Regions from separate parts of the Pseudomonas allii genome, predicted to be linked through region 3. Evidence: predicted binding sites of a transcription regulator. Region 3 holds the regulator's gene; each other region holds the start of a gene.

Region 1 (4,515 bases), 2.8 Mb from region 3:
ATACGATCCTGGCTGGTAAGGTCATAACTTTTGACGCTGCCGGGCTCGGCAGCCATTTCGGTCTGTACCAGACCATCGTCGACGCCATGCAACAGCGCATCGATTTCATCCTGGGACAGCAGGTCTTGCACGGCCATGTCGTGATCCTACTGCAATACGAAGTTAGTGAAGAGCGCCTGCTCGACCACGACTTTGCCGAGCTCCTTCTGGGCCACTTCCTGCACGCTGGCCGTGACCTTCTGGCGCAGCATTTCCTGGCCCACCGGGGTGGCGAGTGTGTCGAAGCTCTGGCTGGAGAACAGCATGACGAGGTTGTTGCGGATCACGGGCATGTGCACCTTGAGGGCGTCCAGGTCCGCAGCGTTACGCGCCAGCAAGGTGATGCTCACCTGCAGGTAGCGTTGACGACCGTTCTGATTGAAGTTGGCGACAAAGGCCGGAAGCATCGGCTCGAAGATTGCCGGTTGCTTGACGTTAGTGGCGGTTTCGGCGGCGGGTGCCGGCTTGCTGGCACTGCTGTGCATGATGTACCAGGTGCCACCCACCGAGGCGCCGATAGCCAGGAGCAAGCCCAGGACTATCAACAGGATAAGCTTGAGCTTGCCTTTGCCTGCGGGTGCTTTTGCTGCGTCGTCGCTCTTCGCCATGCCAATAATCCGTCACTATTCGGGAATTCATAGATCTACGGAAAGGCAAGAGCAAGTGTTATGCCAGAGTTGTCTGGTCATTTGGGAAGAGAGGACACCAAAAATCAAATGTGGGAGGGGGCTCGCCCCCGATAGCGGTGTATCAGTCACCCATGTTTCAGCTGACACCCCCTCATCGGGGGCAAGCCCCCTCCCACATTTCGTCCGGATCAGGCGTAGTAGTCGACGGCACTGGAGCCGATCACGGTAGATGTTACCGGCGTCACGGCTTCAGCCACATCAATGGAGTTGCCGCTGTCGCCGTTATCGCCACCGCGCCCGCCGCTACCGCCCACGCCGCGGGTCTGGGCCTGTTGTTGCTGCTGTTCCTGGCCACGGGACTGGTCCGACACGTTGACGTCCACCTGGCCCATGCCCTGCTGGGCAAACATCTCCCGCAAGCGGCCGGACTGGCTTTCCAGCGCTTCACGTACCACCGGGTGGGCGCTCATGAAGTTGACCTGGGCCTGTTGGTCGGCGGTCATGTTGACCTTGATATCCAGGCGACCGAGCTCAGCGGGTTGCAACTGGATCTCCGCCGACTTCAGGTTGGCGCTGGACAGGTACATCACCCGGTTGACGATTTCGTCGGTCCAGCCACTCTGGTGCATGGCCAATGGCGCATTGGTCACCGGTGGCAAGGCGTTGGCGGTTTTCGGCGTGGCCGCCTGGGTCAACGCGGCGAGGCGGTTGGCGAAGTCATCGACACGGGTGTCGCTGCTGGCGTTCTTCAGGTCTTTGAGACCGTCTTCGATCAACCCGCTGAAGGCCTTGTCGCCGCCCTGGTCGGTGCTGTCCTTGGTGGCTTGCTGGTCGACCATATTGGCCAGGCCGGCGGCGAAATTCTGTGCGGCGGTGGGTTGATCCTGAGTCGGTGCCGGAGCGGTTTTTACCTGCGCCTGGCTGCTGGCCGATACGTGACCGCCCTGCTCCATCGCCAGGCGTACGGCTGGCATGGCATCCAGGGGGTCTGCTTCAGGATCGAAGGCCGGCTTGGCCTCCTCGGTCGTGGCGACCGGCGCCGCAACCACTGGCTGGGCCTTGTCATCCTTGGCGGTGGTAACGGGTGCGGGTGTTTCAACCGGCACCGGCACGGCGACCTGGGTGACGGTGGCAATCAATGCCGGGTCGACCACCGGGTCAGCCGGAGGTTGCTGCACCAGGGTCGGGTCGGCTGACGCGTCGTCATCCTTGCTGGCGCTGTCGTCGGTTTTGGCCGGCGGCGTGGCAGGCAAGGTATTGCCGCTATCGGCAACGGCTGGCGTGCTGGCGGCAGGCTTGTCGCTGCCCGCTGCAGGCTTGGCGCTGGCATCGGACGACTTGCCTGCGGTGGGTTTTGCCGAGCTGTCGTCGGTTTTGACCGAAGGTTTGGACGCCTGGCTGGCAAACACTTGAGCGAAGCCAGGGCCCTTGTCCCGTGGGTCCGCAGCCGCTGCCGGTGGGTTGGCAGAGGGCGCTTGAGGCTTGGCCGCGGGGGCAGCCTGAAGGAGCGAATTGGGGGCGACTGGCATAGGTAAAGGTCTCCACTGCATGGGGGTCGAGGATGCAGTATCTGGAGGTAGAGCAAGAGTTGGGCCAGGTTTTGGGTTTTGTGTGTATATCCATTATTTGGGTAACGGCGGCTTATGGTTCCGCCCTTACGGCGGGTCACTTTTGAAAAGAGCCCAAAAGTAACCAAAAGGCTCTTGCCCCAACACTCGGCACCTCGCTTAGGCTCGGTGTGCCCGTAATTCGACAGTGATTTGGGGGGCCGCCGCCACGCGCCATCCATGGCGCGGGGCGGCTAAACCGGCATCCCTGCCGATTTACCCCCCAAATCCCAGCCGAATTCCGGCCAGCGTGTTTGACGGGGCGCCTAAGATCAAAATCAAAAGCAGATCAAGAGCCAGAGCCAGAGCAAACCACCCTTCAACTGATACATGAAGATCAAACTGTGGGAGGGGGCTTGCCCCCGATGGCGGTGTGTCAGCCAACTCATCAGTGACTGACCCACTGCCATCGGGGGCAAGCCCCCTCCCACACTTTGACCGAGTACCGGCCATACAATCCGGTCGGCTCTAAGGCCGCCGCGCTCTTGCTTTTGATCTGGGATCGCCCCGTCAAACACGCTGGCCGAACGCAGGCTTGAATCCGTGGGCAACCCGGCAGGACGCCGGGTTAGCCGCACTGGGCCATGGATGGCCCATTGCGGCGGCCCACGGATTCAAGCCGGAGTGAGGGAACACCGAGCCTAGGCGAGGTGCCGAGTGTTGGGGCGAAGGCCTTTTGGTTACTTTTGGGCCTTTCCAAAAGTGACCCGCCGTAAGGGCGGAACCATAAGCCGCCGTTACATAAAAAACGGATATGTACTCAATCAAACCTGAAACCGCTGCCGCTCCGACTCATACAGCGGCCTCACCAACGCAAACTCATGATCAATCTGATCCACCAACGAGCCAAGATCCGCATTGGACTCAACCGACTCAACCTCCAACCGTTGACACAACTGCGCCAACCGCACCGCCCCCAGGTTTCCACTGCTCCCCTTGAAACTATGCGCGATCCGCCCCAACGCCTTCGCATCATCCCTGGCCTTGCGCAGCGCTTCGACGCGTTTCTGGGAGTCATCGAGAAAGGTATCAAGCAGCTTGGGATACTCGCCTTCCATGACTTCCTGCAAACCCGACAACACCTCCGGATCCAGATGTAGATCAACCACTTGCTCGCTCCTTGATCAAGAATCGGCGGATTATGCCAGAGCCTCCCAGGAAAACTCCACGCAGACACTGCGCCCGCCGTCCGACCAGCGTACATCGCTGCTCAATTGGCGCACCAGGCTCAAGCCCCGGCCAGACAGACGGTCGATATCCAACGGCCGAGCCAGCACCTGTTCCACATCGAAACCGGGGCCGCTGTCCTCGACGCGCAGGGTCATCCTGCCACCCGCCTCCGCCGGTACCACCTGCACATGCACCCGTATATAGCCGCTGTTGAGTTGTGCCAGGCGCTCATTACGCAGACGGTAATACTCGGCAAACCCCCGGGCGTCATGCTTGAGGCGTGAATCCAGGCCCAGCACGCCATGCTCCAGCGCATTGGAATACAGCTCCGCCATCACGCTGTACAGCGCCCCGCTCTGCTCGCGCAGGCCGTGGATCTCCAGCAGCAGTTGCAGCAGGTAGGGCAATGGGTTGTAACGCTTCAACGTTTCGGCACGGAATTCGAAACTCACCGACCAATCCAACGGACACGACTGCCCGCTGTCCGCATACAACGGCCCGGAGGCACGCAGTTGCTGGCCAGGCTGCAAGGTGATTTCCACCATGCTCACGTCATCGCGCACTTCACCGCGAAACGCCGCCAGTGCCTGTTCTATATCTTCAAATAAACGATCAGGCTCGCGATTGGCGGCAAACACCTGCTGTAAACGTTCGGCGCCGAACAGTTGGTCGTTGGCATCTGCGGTATCCAGCACCCCATCGGACAACAGGAACACCCGATCACCCAGGGCCATGGGCCAGACTTCAGTGCGATCATCAAAGACCTCAGCCGACAGCACCCCTAACGGCAAATGCCGCGATTCCAGTGGCGTGCGTTTACCCGTGGCGATTTCATGCACATAGCCTTCGGGCATGCCGCCGTTCCACACCTCCACCACCCGTCGCTGGGTGCTCAGGCACAACAGGGTGGCGCAGCAGAACATGTCCACCGGCAGAATACGCTTGAGCTTGGCGTTCATCTCGCGCAGGGTCTGTGCCAGGCCGTAGCCCTTGGCGGTCATGCCGTAGAACACTTCTGCCAGGGGCATGGCCCCCACCGCCGCCGGCAGGCCATGCCCGGTGAAGTCGCC
Region 2 (4,515 bases), 640 kb from region 3:
AGGAGCATCTCCGCCGCCGGGTTCATGTACTCAAGACGCAAGTCGTCATTGAGCAGGATGGTCGCGGTGGTCAGGTTGTCGAGTAGCAAACGGTGCAGTGCATCGCTGATGGTCATCAGGACCTCTTTTGGAGCAAGGCGCGGGCTTGAGGCACACGCTGATACAAGGAAAATGCAAAAACCAAACCAAGGCTCCGAAAAGAAGCGTGAAAGCTCTGAAATGGGGGTTTAAGGCGCGAAACTGTGGCGTTCTGCCAGCTTGCTCGGGAAGTTTCGAACCAAAATGGGCTGGACAGGTGGGAAGGGTGCAGCCAGTCGCACCAATATAGTGCGGATTTGTGAAGGTTGTTCAGGAAGGCGACGAAGGCGCAACTGAATGCACTCCGTCCAACTGTGGGAGCGGGCTTGCTCGCGAAGGCGGTGTTTCAGTTAATGCATCAGGTGACTGACACTCCGCCTTCGCGAGCAAGCCCGCTCCCACAGTTTTAATTGGGTTTGCAGGCTTTAACCTTTGTAGATGCACAGTTCGGCGGTGGCGCGGATCATTGCCAGTTGGCGCAACGGATCGTTCAGCGGCTCATGCACGGCCTCGGCCACCCACTGCGAGCACTTCGGATCGGTGCGCTGCGGGGTGAAGTCAGCCAATTGCTGCAGCAGGCGTTTTTGCAGTTCGTCCAACTGTGGGCGGATTTGCTTGACCAGATCCGGGCGCGGGTCGTCGGGCGCCTTGCCTTGGAACTGCCAGTCGGACAGGTGGGTGTACTGCACCAGCTTGTTCGCCTCGATCTGCGCCGAAAAAAACTGCTCGGCGGCGGCCGGGGCCAGCTTGTAGCTTGGGGCCTGGGCGACGACGCTGGCGATCACCTCTTGTTCGCGCTTTTTATCTTCTACCGGCTTTTTGCTGTCCCATTTGCTCAGGGCGACCTGGTCGGCGATCTCCAGGCGTTCGGCGATGCTGTTGAGCAGCGGCTCCAGGGTGGGCGGCGCGGCACTGGCACTTGCACTTGCGAACAACAGGGCGAACACAAGTCTATGTTTCAATGAAGATCTCCTTGTGGGAGGGGGCTTGCCCCCGATGGTGGAATGTCAGTGCCAGATGGGCTGGCTGGCACACTGCAATCGGGGGCAAGCCCCCTCCCACCTTTTTGATTGGGTTTGCAGGTCTAAAGCAGCGTTAGTCAGAGGCTACCTCATAGTTACGCGAGAATCCGCCGGCCAGCCAAATACCAGGCAAAAAAAGACCTCCCGAAGGAGGTCTTTTTCATCGCGCCGCGTTAAGCCGCGCTACCGGATCAGCAGCTGTAGTACAGCTCATATTCCAGTGGGTGTACGAAGGTGCGAACCTTGATTTCTTCTGCGCTTTTCAGCTCGATGTAAGCGTCGATGAAATCGTCGCTGAATACGCCACCTTTGGTCAGGAACGCACGGCCCTTGTCCAGCTCTTCCAGGGCTTCTTTCAGGCTGCCGCACACTTGTGGGATCTCTTTGGCCTCTTCAGGCGGCAGGTCGTACAAGTTTTTGTCGGCGGCATCGCCTGGGTGGATCTTGTTCTGGATACCGTCCAGGCCGGCCATTACCAAGGCTGCGAAGGCCAGGTACGGGTTGGCTGCCGGATCCGGGAAGCGCGCTTCGATACGGCGAGCACGTGGGCTGGACACGTAAGGAATACGGATCGAAGCGGAACGGTTACGCGCCGAGTAGGCCAGCATTACCGGTGCTTCGAAACCTGGGACCAGACGCTTGTAGGAGTTGGTCGACGGGTTGGTGAAGCCGTTCAGGGCCTTACCGTGCTTGATGATACCGCCGATGAAGTACAGGGCGGTGTCGGACAGGCCAGCATAACCTTCGCCAGCGAAGGTGTTCTTGCCTTCTTTGGCGATGGACAGGTGAACGTGCATACCCGAACCGTTATCGCCGTACAGAGGCTTAGGCATGAAGGTAGCGGTACGGCCGTAAGCCACGGCAGTGTTGTGTACGCAGTACTTCAGGGTCTGAACTTCGTCAGCCTTGGCAACCAGGGTGTTGAACTTCACACCGATTTCGTTCTGACCGGCAGTGGCCACTTCGTGGTGGTGCACTTCGATGACCAGGCCCATGTCTTCCATGGCGTTGCACATGGAGGTACGGATTTCGTGGTCGTGGTCGAACGGCGGAACCGGGAAGTAGCCCCCTTTGATACCTGGACGGTGGCCATGGTTGCCGCCTTCCACGTCCTGGTCGGACATCCAGGAGCCTTGTTCGGAGTAGATCTTGAACATGGAGCCGGAGATGTCGGACTTGAACTTCACCTGGTCGAAGATGAAGAATTCTGGCTCTGGGCCTACGAATACGGTGTCACCGATACCGGTGGACTTCAGGTATTCCTCGGCACGCTTGGCGATCGCACGTGGGTCGCGGTCGTAGCCTTGCATGGTCGAAGGCTCGATCACGTCGCAGACCAGGATCAGGGTTGGCTCTTCAGTGAACGGGTCAAGTACGGCAGTGCTGTCGTCCGGCATCAGGATCATGTCGGAGGCTTCGATGCCTTTCCAGCCGGCGATGGAGGAACCGTCGAACATTTTGCCTTCTTCGAAGAAAGCATCATCCAGCGCGTCGCGAGCCGGCATGGTCACGTGGTGCTGAGTGCCTTTGGTGTCCGTGAAGCGCAGATCAATCCATTTAACGTCATGATCTTTGATGAGTTGAACCGACTTCGACATAGTGTCCTCCGGGTGGCTTCGGGCTGGGGTAGTGGAGTTAGCCCTTAGAATGTGGGTGATGCCGGCGCGGATACTCCGCCATGGCAACCTGCCTCACAAGAGAGCAAATTGCATGCCAGTGCGCCAACATGGGTTTCCTGCTCCAAAAACGCCCCTATAAAGGTGCATTGCGACAAAAGCCCAAAAATAGCGCACCGCAATGTAGCGCAAAGACGCGTAAATGCACCTCTTTAGTGCGTCGCGCTTGCGATGCATATTAACTGGTTAAACCTTGAGCGATTTCCGCTATAATCCGCGCCCCCCTTTTTCAGCAGGCCCGGCGCGCGCTGTTTCCATGAAATTAATCGTTAAAGTCTTCCCCGAGATCACCATCAAAAGCCGACCGGTACGGACGCGTTTCATCCGTCAGTTGGCCAAGAACATCCGTGCCGTGCTCCGCGATCTGGACCCGGCTGTGGTGGTGAACGGCGTGTGGGACAATCTCGAGCTGGAAACCCGTGTCACCGAGCCCAAAGCCTTGAAGGACATGACCGAGCGCCTGAGTTGCATGCCGGGCATCGCGCATTTCCTGCAGGTCGATGAGTACCCGCTGGGCGACTTCGACGACATCACCGAGAAGTGCAAACAGCACTACGGCGACTCGCTTACCGGCAAGATCTTTTCGGTGCGCTGCAAGCGTGCCGGCAAGCACAGCTTCAGCTCCATGGATGTCGAGAAATACGTCGGCAGCAAGCTGCGTCGCGAGTGCGGCGCTGCCGGAATTTCCCTGAAAGCACCGCAAATTGAAGTGCGCATGGAAATTCGCGACCAACGGTTGTTTGTGATCCACAGCCAGCACAACAGCATCGGCGGCTACCCGCTGGGCGCCCTGGAACAGACCCTGGTACTGATGTCCGGCGGTTTCGATTCCACAGTGGCGGCCTACCAGATCATGCGTCGCGGCCTGATGAGCCACTTCTGCTTCTTTAATCTGGGCGGGCGTGCACACGAATTGGGCGTGATGGAAGTTGCGCACTTTATCTGGAAGAAGTACGGCAGCTCCCAGCGCGTGCTATTTGTGAGCGTACCGTTCGAGGAAGTGCTGGGCGAAATTCTCGGCAAAGTCGATAACGGTCATATGGGCGTGGTATTGAAGCGTATGATGTTGCGCGCTGCCTCGCGGATCGCCGACCAGTTGCAGATCGACGCGCTGGTCACCGGTGAAGCGATCTCCCAGGTGTCGAGCCAGACGCTGCCGAACCTGTCGATCATCGATTGCGTTACCGAGAAGCTGGTACTGCGCCCACTGATCGCCAGCCACAAGCAGGACATCATCGACCTGGCAGAAGAAATCGGCACCGCCGACTTCGCCAAGCACATGCCTGAGTACTGCGGGGTCATTTCGGTGAACCCCAAGACCCACGCCAAGCGTCACCGCGTGGAGCATGAAGAGAAAGAATTCGACATGGCGATCCTGGAGCGTGCGCTCGAGAACGCCAAGCTGGTCCCGATCGATCGCGTGATCGACGAACTGGGCCAGGATGTGAAGATCGAAGAAGTCAGCGAAGCCCTGGCCGGCCAGATCGTCATCGACATCCGTCACCCGGATGCCGCTGAGGATGAGCCGCTGGAAATCGCCGGCATCGACGTACAAACGTTGCCGTTCTATGCATTGAACGCGCGTTTCAAGGAACTGGATAACAGCCGTCAGTACCTGCTGTATTGCGACAAAGGCGTGATGAGTCGCCTGCATGCCCACCATTTGCTCAGTGAGGGGCATGCCAATGTGCGCGTTTATCGACCGAGCTAAGAGCCCGGGGCTGTTTGCCTGTGGCCTG
Region 3 (4,515 bases):
CTCGTTAAAACTCTCCCTATTTTGCTCGGCCTGGGCGCAGCACTGGGAAGCGTGAGCGCCTGGGCTCTGCCGAACGATAGCCAGCAGCCGATCCACATCTCGGCTGACGATGCACAGCTCGATGACAAGCAAGGCGTCGCAACCTACACAGGCGGCGTGATCATCACGCAGGGCTCGATGAAAATCACCGGTAATACCGTGACGCTAACGCGCACCAAAACCGGCGACATCGATGTCGTGACCTCGGTGGGCAACCTGGCTTACTTCGAACAGAAGCAGTCCGCGACCGACACCGGCCCGATGAAGGGCTACGGCAAGACCATCCAGTACCACGCCCAGCAGAACCGCATTGTACTGATCGACCAGGCCAAGGTGCTCAGCCCCGATGGCAACTCCACGGAAGGTGAGAAGATCACCTATGACACCGTGAAACAGATCGCTAATGCCGGTCGTGCCAATGGCAACAAGGTCACCGCGCCTCGTCCACGCATCGACATGGTTATCCAGCCGAAGAAGAAGGCCGAGTAATGGCAACCCTGAAAGCCCAGCATCTGGCCAAGGCCTATAAAAGCCGTCAGGTCGTGCGCGACGTCAGCCTGTCGATCGACAGCGGCCAGATCGTCGGCTTGCTCGGCCCCAACGGCGCCGGCAAGACCACTTGCTTCTACATGATCGTCGGCCTGGTCCAGGCGGATCAGGGCCGTGTCCTGATCGATGACCTGGACGTGAGCCACCAGCCAATGCACGGCCGCGCACGGGCCGGTATCGGCTATCTCCCGCAGGAAGCGTCGATCTTCCGCAAACTGTCGGTGTCGGACAACATCATGGCGATCCTCGAGACCCGCAAGGAACTCGACCGTGACGGCCGTCGCAAGGAGCTGGAAAGCCTGTTGCAGGAGTTCCATATCAACCATATCCGCGACAACCTCGGCATGAGTCTGTCCGGTGGTGAGCGTCGCCGTGTGGAAATCGCCCGCGCCCTGGCCACTGCCCCCAAGTTCATCCTGCTGGACGAACCGTTTGCCGGCGTCGACCCGATCTCGGTCGGCGACATCAAGCAGATCATCCATCACCTCAAGGCCAAGGGCATTGGCGTGCTGATCACCGACCACAACGTCCGTGAGACGCTCGATATCTGCGAAACCGCCTATATCGTCAATGACGGCCAACTGATTGCCGAAGGTGATTCCGCTACCATCCTGGCCAATGAACTGGTCAAGGAAGTGTACCTGGGTCACGAGTTCCGCCTGTAAACACCGTGGTGTCACGGCGTTCGCCAAGGTGCGCGGGAGTCAATGAAAACCTCCGGATTTTTATTGTTACCGCGCTCTAGGCAAAGCACCCGACATCAGGCATATAATTTGCTTATGTTTGGCGCTCACGCGCCCTGTCGTGGATGGCGCATTGCGCCGGCGAATAAGGTGTTAAGCCCCTGCCATGAAACCATCGCTAGTCCTGAGAATGGGCCAGCAGCTGACGATGACACCGCAGCTGCAACAGGCCATCCGCCTGCTCCAATTGTCGACCCTGGACCTGCAACAGGAAATCCAGGAGGCCCTGGAGTCCAATCCGATGCTCGAACGCCAGGAAGAAGGCGACGACTTCGATAATGCAGACCCGCTGGCCGATAACATCGAGCAAAAACCCAATTCCGACGTGCAGGAACCCTCCTACCAGGAAACCGCCCCCACGGTGGATAACCTTGAGGAAGGCGAATGGAACGAACGCATTCCCAACGAGCTTCCGGTCGACACCGCCTGGGAAGATGTCTACCAGACCAGCGCCAGCAGCCTGCCCAGCAATGACGATGACGAGTGGGATTTCACCACCCGCACCTCCGCCGGCGAGAGCCTGCAGAGCCATCTGCTGTGGCAACTGAACCTGGCACCGATGTCGGATACCGATCGCCTGATCGCCGTAACCCTGATCGACTGCATCAACAATCAGGGTTATCTAGACGAGACGCTTGAAGAAATTCTTGAAGCCTTCGACCCCGAACTGGATATCGAACTGGACGAGATCGAAGCCGTCCTGCACCGCATCCAGCAGTTCGAGCCTGCCGGTATCGGCGCGCGCACCCTCAGCGAATGCCTGCTGCTGCAACTGCGCCAGTTGCCGGCCAAGACCCCATGGCTCTCCGAGGCCCAGCGCCTGGTCACCGACTACATCGACCTGCTGGGCAGCCGCGACTACAGCCAGTTGATGCGCCGCATGAAGCTCAAGGAAGACGACCTGCGCCAGGTCATCGAGTTGGTACAGAGCCTTAACCCGCGCCCCGGCTCGCAAATCGAGTCCAGCGAAGCCGAATACGTCGTCCCCGACGTGATCGTGCGCAAGGATAACGAGCGTTGGCTGGTGGAGTTGAACCAGGAGTCGGTGCCACGCCTGCGGGTCAACCCACAATACGCCGGTTTCGTCCGCCGCGCCGACACCAGCGCCGATAACACCTTCATGCGCAACCAGTTGCAGGAAGCCCGCTGGTTCATCAAGAGCCTGCAAAGCCGCAACGAAACCCTGATGAAAGTCGCCACCCAGATCGTCGAGCACCAGCGCGGCTTCCTGGAATACGGCGACGAGGCGATGAAACCGCTGGTACTGCATGACATCGCCGAAGCGGTGGGCATGCATGAATCGACTATTTCACGCGTGACCACGCAGAAATTCATGCATACCCCACGGGGTATTTATGAACTGAAATACTTTTTCTCCAGCCACGTAAGCACCTCCGAAGGCGGCGAATGCTCGTCCACGGCGATCCGCGCGATCATCAAAAAACTGGTTGCGGCGGAAAATCAGAAAAAGCCATTGAGTGACAGTAAGATCGCTGGTTTACTGGAGGCACAAGGCATTCAGGTCGCCCGTCGAACCGTCGCCAAGTACCGCGAGTCCCTTGGGATCGCGCCTTCCAGCGAGCGTAAGCGTTTGATGTGACGGGCGGGCCACAGCGTTCCAGTGGCAGGCGCCTTTGCCTGCCGCTTTATGCACTGGCAACGAAGGAGAAGCTGTATGCAAGTCAACATCAGTGGACACCAACTGGAAGTGACCAAGCCCCTGCGTGAGTACACCGAAAGCAAGTTGAACAAGCTTGCGGGGCATTTTGACAAGATCACCAACGTGCAGGTCATCATGGAGGTCGATAAGCTCAAGCAGAAAATCGAGGCCACCCTGCACGTACCGAATGCCAAGCTCGTCGCCAATGCGGAACATGAAGACATGTACGCGGCGATCGACTCGCTCTACGACAAGCTGGACCGCCAACTCATAAAGCATAAGGAAAAGAATCTGCACCTGATGCAAGGTACAGGTCGTTAACTCTCCCCCCATGATCCGACTTGAAACCATCCTGACCCCCGGCCGTTCCCTCGTGAACGTGCCGGGTGGCAGCAAGAAGAAAGCCCTCGAACAAATTGCCAACCTGATCGCGCGCGAAGTGCCGGATCTGGAGATGCAGGATGTCTTCGATGCGCTGATTGCCCGTGAAAAACTCGGTTCCACCGGTTTTGGCAACGGCATCGCCATTCCTCACTGCCGCCTCAAAGGCTGCGAAACACCTGTCAGCGCCCTGCTGCACTTGGAAGCCCCCATCGATTTCGACGCCATCGACGGCGCCCCGGTTGATCTGCTGTTCGTTCTGCTGGTCCCGCAAGCCGCCACCGATGCGCACCTGGAACTGCTCCGGCAGATCGCCAGCATGCTCGACCGCAAGGAAGTACGCGACAAACTGCGCAGCGCCAGCAGCAATCAGGCGCTGTACCAGGTTGTCCTGGATGAACAGAACGGGCAGTAACCATGCGCTTGATCATCGTCAGCGGCCGCTCCGGCTCGGGTAAAAGCACCGCCCTCAACGTTCTTGAGGACAACGGTTTCTATTGCATCGACAACCTGCCCGCCGGCCTGCTGCCGGAGTTGGCGGAACGCGCCTTGATCCATACCGAACTGGCCCAACCGCTGGTCGCCGTTTCGATTGATGCCCGTAACCTGCCCAGCCACCTTGAGCGATTCCCGCAATTGCTTGAGGAAGTGCGGGGCAAGCACATTCATTGCGACGTGCTGTACCTGGACGCCGACGAAGAGACCCTGCTCAAACGCTTCTCCGAGACCCGCCGGCGCCACCCCCTAAGCAGCCCCCATCGCTCTCTGGCCGAAGCCATCGAAGACGAAACCAAGCTGCTGGGGCCGATCATTGACCTCGCCGACCTCAAGATAAACACCACCAGCCTCAACCTGTACCAGTTGCGCGATGCTATCAAGCTGCGCCTGCTGAACCAGCCAGAGCCGGGTACGGCGTTCCTCGTGGAGTCGTTTGGGTTCAAGCGAGGCATGCCGGTCGACGCCGACCTGGTGTTCGATGTGCGCTGCCTGCCCAACCCGTACTGGAAACCAGAGCTGCGTGACCAGTCCGGGCTGGATCAGCCCGTGGCTGATTACCTGGCGGCGCAACCGGATGTGGAGGAGATGTTCCAGGATATCTCCACCTACTTGCTCAAATGGCTGCCACGCTTTGCTGCAAGCAAC
Region 4 (4,515 bases), 2.5 Mb from region 3:
CCTCTGGGTATTTGGACGCTTGCCATGTTTTCGGCCATATCCGGACAAACTTTAGGCTCGAATGACAATAAACTGCACCGGCCGGCATCCAACCGACAGTGTAGGAAAAGCTGGCGTCTGATACCAGTGGTCTATAAAGCCACCTCCACTTGACCGGGAGCCGTGACACGCGCCTTGATCACACGGTTGGAGTTGAGATTCTTCACGCGTATCTGTTCGCTCATGCCGCCGTTGGACAAGGCTTCCCCCGGCATTTTGACCTGCAGCGCGCCACTGCTGGCGGAAATCACTACCTGGTCACCTTTGCGAATCACCTCGGCCTGCTCCAGGTGCACCAGGGTGATGACCTGATCGGTGACCACTGGTCGGGTCAGTTTCTGCCCGACGGCCTGGTCGAGGGAGGTCAAGTAGCCCTGGCTGATCATGCTGATGTCGCGTTCGCGCAGCACCACGTCCTCAAAACCGATAATGCCCGTGCGTTTAAGTGGGCGGGCAACCACCACCACATCGCGGAACAATTTGACCTGGGCGGGCACGAACACCGTCCAGGGCGAGGCGCCGTCGCAGCGCACCTTCACCGTTACGCGACCGATGGGTTGGGCGGGGCTTTCCAGGGTGGCTGTCAATTCCTTGTCGCACATGGGCATGCGCAGGCGCGGGTCCAACTGGTTGACCTGGATTTCGTAACGCCCCGGCGTCTGGGTGGTCGCCAGATAATCTTCTACAGTGAACTCAAGAAAGCCCTGGGTGACGCCGATAAGTAGATCAGGCAAGGTGACGTTATCTGCGCGGGCCGTGGCGCCCAGGCCCAAGGCAAGCAGTGCCAGCGGCGCGCAGAGCAGTCTGCAATACCGTGTCAGGTGGAGGCGTCGGGAAACTGTCGTTTTAATATCCATGACCAATAAATAGCAAAGCTCGTGCCGTTTAGTGTTGGGTGCGCGTCACTGCCCTTATAGGTATGGCCGAAGGTTTTAGCGTGGGAGTCAAGGCATGGCAGGAGTAATGGATTCAGTAAACCAGCGCACACAGCTGGTGGGGCAGAATCGCCTGGAGTTGTTGCTTTTTCGCCTGGATGGCAAGCAGCTGTATGGCATCAACGTGTTCAAGGTGCGGGAAGTGCTGCAATGCCCCAAGCTGACGATCATGCCCAAGTCCAGCCCGGTGGTGTGTGGCGTTGCCAACATCCGTGGCGCGACGATCCCGATTCTTGATCTGGCCCTGGCCACCGGTTCCGCCGGTTTGCAGGACCGCGAAAGCCCGTTCGTGATCATTACCGAGTACAACACCAAGACCCAGGGTTTCCTGGTGCGCTCGGTGGAGCGCATCGTCAACATGAACTGGGAGGAGATCCATCCGCCGCCCAAGGGCACCGGTCGTGACCACTACCTTACGGCGGTGACGCGGGTCGACAACCAGTTGGTGGAAATCATCGACGTCGAGAAAATCCTCGCCGAAGTGGCGCCTACCTCCGAATCGATCTCGGTGGGTGTGGTGGACGCCGAAACCGCGCACAAGGCAGTCTCACTGCGCGTGCTCACGGTGGACGACTCGTCCGTGGCGCGCAAGCAGGTGACCCGTTGCCTGCAAACCGTCGGCGTTGAAGTAGTGGCACTCAATGACGGGCGCCAGGCGCTGGACTACCTGCGCAAGCTGGTGGATGAAGGCAAGAAGCCGGAAGAAGAATTCTTGATGATGATTTCCGACATCGAGATGCCGGAAATGGACGGCTATACCCTCACGGCCGAGATCCGCAACGATCCACGCATGCAAAAATTGCATATCATCCTGCATACTTCGTTGTCGGGTGTATTCAACCAGGCGATGGTCAAGAAGGTCGGTGCCGATGACTTCTTGGCCAAATTCCGTCCTGATGACCTGGCATCCCGGGTTGTCGACCGGATCAAGGCAGCAGATCACAGCTAAGGTGTTTCCCTTGGCGGTCATACGATTTTAGAGGCGGTATCAGTGTCTACAGGTAATTTGGATTTTGAACAGTTCCGGGTCTTCCTGGAAAAAGCCTGTGGCATATTGCTCGGTGAAAACAAGCAGTACCTGGTATCCAGCCGTCTCAACAAACTGATGGAGCAGCAGGGCATCAAGTCGTTGGGTGAGTTGGTGCAGCGCATCCAGGGCCAGCCGCGCAGCGGGCTCAAGGAAATGGTGGTCGATGCCATGACCACCAACGAAACCCTGTGGTTCCGCGATACCTACCCGTTTGAAGTGCTCAAGAGCAAAGTGCTGCCGGAAGCCATCAAGGCCAGCCCCGGCCAGCGCCTGCGCATCTGGTCGGCCGCCTGTTCCTCGGGGCAGGAACCGTACTCGATTTCGATGTCCATCGATGAGTTCGAGCGGACCAACATGGGCCAGTTGAAGGCGGGGGCGCAAATCGTGGCCACCGACCTGTCCGGCACCATGCTCACCAACTGCAAGACCGGTGAGTACGACAGCCTGGCCTTGGGGCGTGGTTTGTCCCAGGAGCGCCTGCAGCGTTACTTCGACCCGAAAGGGGCTGGACGCTGGGCGGTCAAGGCGCCGATCAAGAACCGTGTGGAATTCCGCTCCTTCAACCTGCTCGACAGCTATGCCAGCCTGGGCAAGTTCGACATGGTGTTCTGCCGCAACGTGCTGATCTACTTCTCGGCCGAAGTGAAGAAAGACATCCTGTTGCGCATCCACGGCACGCTCAAGCGCGGTGGTTATCTGTTCCTTGGTGCTTCTGAGGCGCTGAACGGTCTGCCGGACCATTTCCAGATGGTGCAGTGCAGCCCGGGGATCATCTACCAGGCTAAATAAAGCTGCGCGGTAAAAAATGTGGGAGGGGGCTTGTTCCCGATGACGGTGTGTCAGTGATCGATGTATCAACTGAACCACTGCCATCGGGAACAAGCCCCCTCCCACATTTGTTTTGCGGCAAACCGCAGTAAAGCGGCAACCCTCATTGCCGCTTTACTGGCGCCACGCGGAAACCGCTTGCCGCTTTTCTGGCATTGCCGCCGGCAACCCCCTCCGAAACCCTTGATATACGGGCCTGCGCAAGATTGGCATGCACCTTGCTATAACCCTGTTAACGAAAAGCAGGTCAGCCCTTGAAGGTTTCCGCCATGAGCATCAGCTTCGATAAAGCGCTCGGTATCCACGAACAAGCCCTGGGCTTCCGCGCCCAGCGTGCCGAAGTCCTGGCCAACAACATTGCCAACGCCGACACCCCGAACTACAAGGCTCGGGACCTGGATTTCTCCGCCGTGCTCGCCGCACAGCAGGACAAGACCAAGAACGGCACCTTCGCCTTGAACATGACCAATAGCCGTCATATCGAAGCGCAAGGCCTGAGCAATGGTGACGAGTCGTTGCTGTATCGCACGCCGATGCAACCGTCGATCGACCAGAACACCGTCGACGCCCAACTGGAGCAATCGGCCTACGCCGAGAACTCGGTGAACTTCCAGGCCAGCTTTACCCTGCTCAACAGCAAATTCAAAGGGCTGATGTCAGCCCTGCGTGGAGAGTAAGCCATGTCCCTGTCCAGTGTTTTCAATATTGCCGGCAGTGGCATGAGCGCGCAGACCACGCGCTTGAACACCGTCGCCAGTAACATCGCCAACGCCGAGACCGTGTCTTCGAGCATTGACCAGACCTACCGCGCCCGCCACCCGGTGTTCGCCACCATGTTCCAGGCTGGCCAGAACGGCGGCAGCGATTCACTGTTCCAGGACCAGGGTGCCGCCGGCTCCGGCGTGCAGGTGCTGGGTGTGGTCGAGGATCAAAGCAACCTCGAAGCCCGCTACGAACCCAACCATCCCGCCGCGAACGAAAAGGGTTATGTCTATTACCCCAACGTCAACGTGGTCGAGGAAATGGCTGACATGATTTCCGCCAGCCGCTCGTTCCAGACCAACGCGGAAATGATGAACACCGCCAAAACCATGATGCAGAAGGTCCTGACCCTGGGTCAGTGATAAGGGGCGCCAAACAATGGCCATCGTTGATACGTCAAACAATACGCCGGTCCAGGACCTGTTCAACTCCAAGGTCAAGAACGCCCAGGACAACAGCAGCGTCAGCGACGCCGCCAACAAGGCGACGGGCAAGCAGGCGTTGGGCAAGGATGCGTTCCTGCAACTGCTGGTGACTCAGCTGAAAAACCAGAACCCGCTGTCGCCGCAAGACAACGGCGCGTTCGTGGCGCAACTGGCGCAGTTCAGCAGCCTGGAAGGCATCAACACCCTGAACGACTCGGTGAATGCGATCTCCACCAACTTCAGCTCGTCCCAGGCATTGCAGGCGTCGTCGCTGGTCGGACGCTCGATCATCATCCAGACCGACAAGGCCATGGTTGATACGAGCAAGAGCATGACCGGTTCTGTGGCGGTGACCTCGGCGGTGGGCAACGTCTCCGTCAAGATCACCGACAAAGACGGCAACGTGGTGCGCACCATCGACATGGGGGCCCAGAGCGCGGGCACCCAGAACTTCATCTGGGATGGCAAGAACGACAAGGGCGAGGTCGCTCCAGCG

The links. Region 3 encodes sigma-54, which starts transcription at its own class of promoters, with help from an activator protein. Its sites were predicted from a motif close to ANTGGCATNNANNTTGCTNT; they were not measured.
Region 1: ACZ445_RS21690 (flagellar hook-length control protein FliK) is a predicted target of sigma-54. The motif match lies at 2,247-2,266, and genes of this name have one in related genera.
Region 2: glnA (type I glutamate--ammonia ligase) is a predicted target of sigma-54. The motif match lies at 2,799-2,818, and genes of this name have one in related genera.
Region 4: flgB (flagellar basal body rod protein FlgB) is a predicted target of sigma-54. The motif match lies at 3,038-3,057, and genes of this name have one in related genera.

Annotation. Positions count from the first base shown of each region.
Region 1 covers NZ_AP039450.1:4,758,857-4,763,371, forward strand. Annotated here, with positions in the region: gene fliM (flagellar motor switch protein FliM) at 1-137, opposite strand, end outside; gene fliL (flagellar basal body-associated protein FliL) at 147-647, opposite strand; gene ACZ445_RS21690 (flagellar hook-length control protein FliK) at 857-2,197, opposite strand; gene ACZ445_RS21695 (Hpt domain-containing protein) at 3,040-3,384, opposite strand; gene ACZ445_RS21700 (ATP-binding SpoIIE family protein phosphatase) at 3,415-4,515, opposite strand, start outside.
Region 2 covers NZ_AP039450.1:359,985-364,499, forward strand. Annotated here, with positions in the region: gene glnL (nitrogen regulation protein NR(II)) at 1-116, opposite strand, end outside; gene ACZ445_RS01660 (chorismate mutase) at 504-1,040, opposite strand; gene glnA (type I glutamate--ammonia ligase) at 1,292-2,698, opposite strand; gene thiI (tRNA uracil 4-sulfurtransferase ThiI) at 3,033-4,487, shown strand.
Region 3 covers NZ_AP039450.1:997,925-1,002,439, reverse strand. Annotated here, with positions in the region: gene lptA (lipopolysaccharide transport periplasmic protein LptA) at 1-528, shown strand, start outside; gene lptC (LPS export ABC transporter periplasmic protein LptC) at 1-8, shown strand, start outside; gene lptB (LPS export ABC transporter ATP-binding protein) at 528-1,253, shown strand; gene ACZ445_RS04445 (RNA polymerase factor sigma-54) at 1,438-2,931, shown strand; gene hpf (ribosome hibernation-promoting factor, HPF/YfiA family) at 3,007-3,312, shown strand; gene ptsN (PTS IIA-like nitrogen regulatory protein PtsN) at 3,323-3,787, shown strand; gene rapZ (RNase adapter RapZ) at 3,790-4,515, shown strand, end outside.
Region 4 covers NZ_AP039450.1:5,098,129-5,102,643, reverse strand. Annotated here, with positions in the region: gene flgA (flagellar basal body P-ring formation chaperone FlgA) at 132-896, opposite strand; gene ACZ445_RS23255 (chemotaxis protein CheV) at 991-1,923, shown strand; gene cheR (protein-glutamate O-methyltransferase CheR) at 1,966-2,793, shown strand; gene flgB (flagellar basal body rod protein FlgB) at 3,102-3,509, shown strand; gene flgC (flagellar basal body rod protein FlgC) at 3,513-3,956, shown strand; gene flgD (flagellar hook assembly protein FlgD) at 3,973-4,515, shown strand, end outside.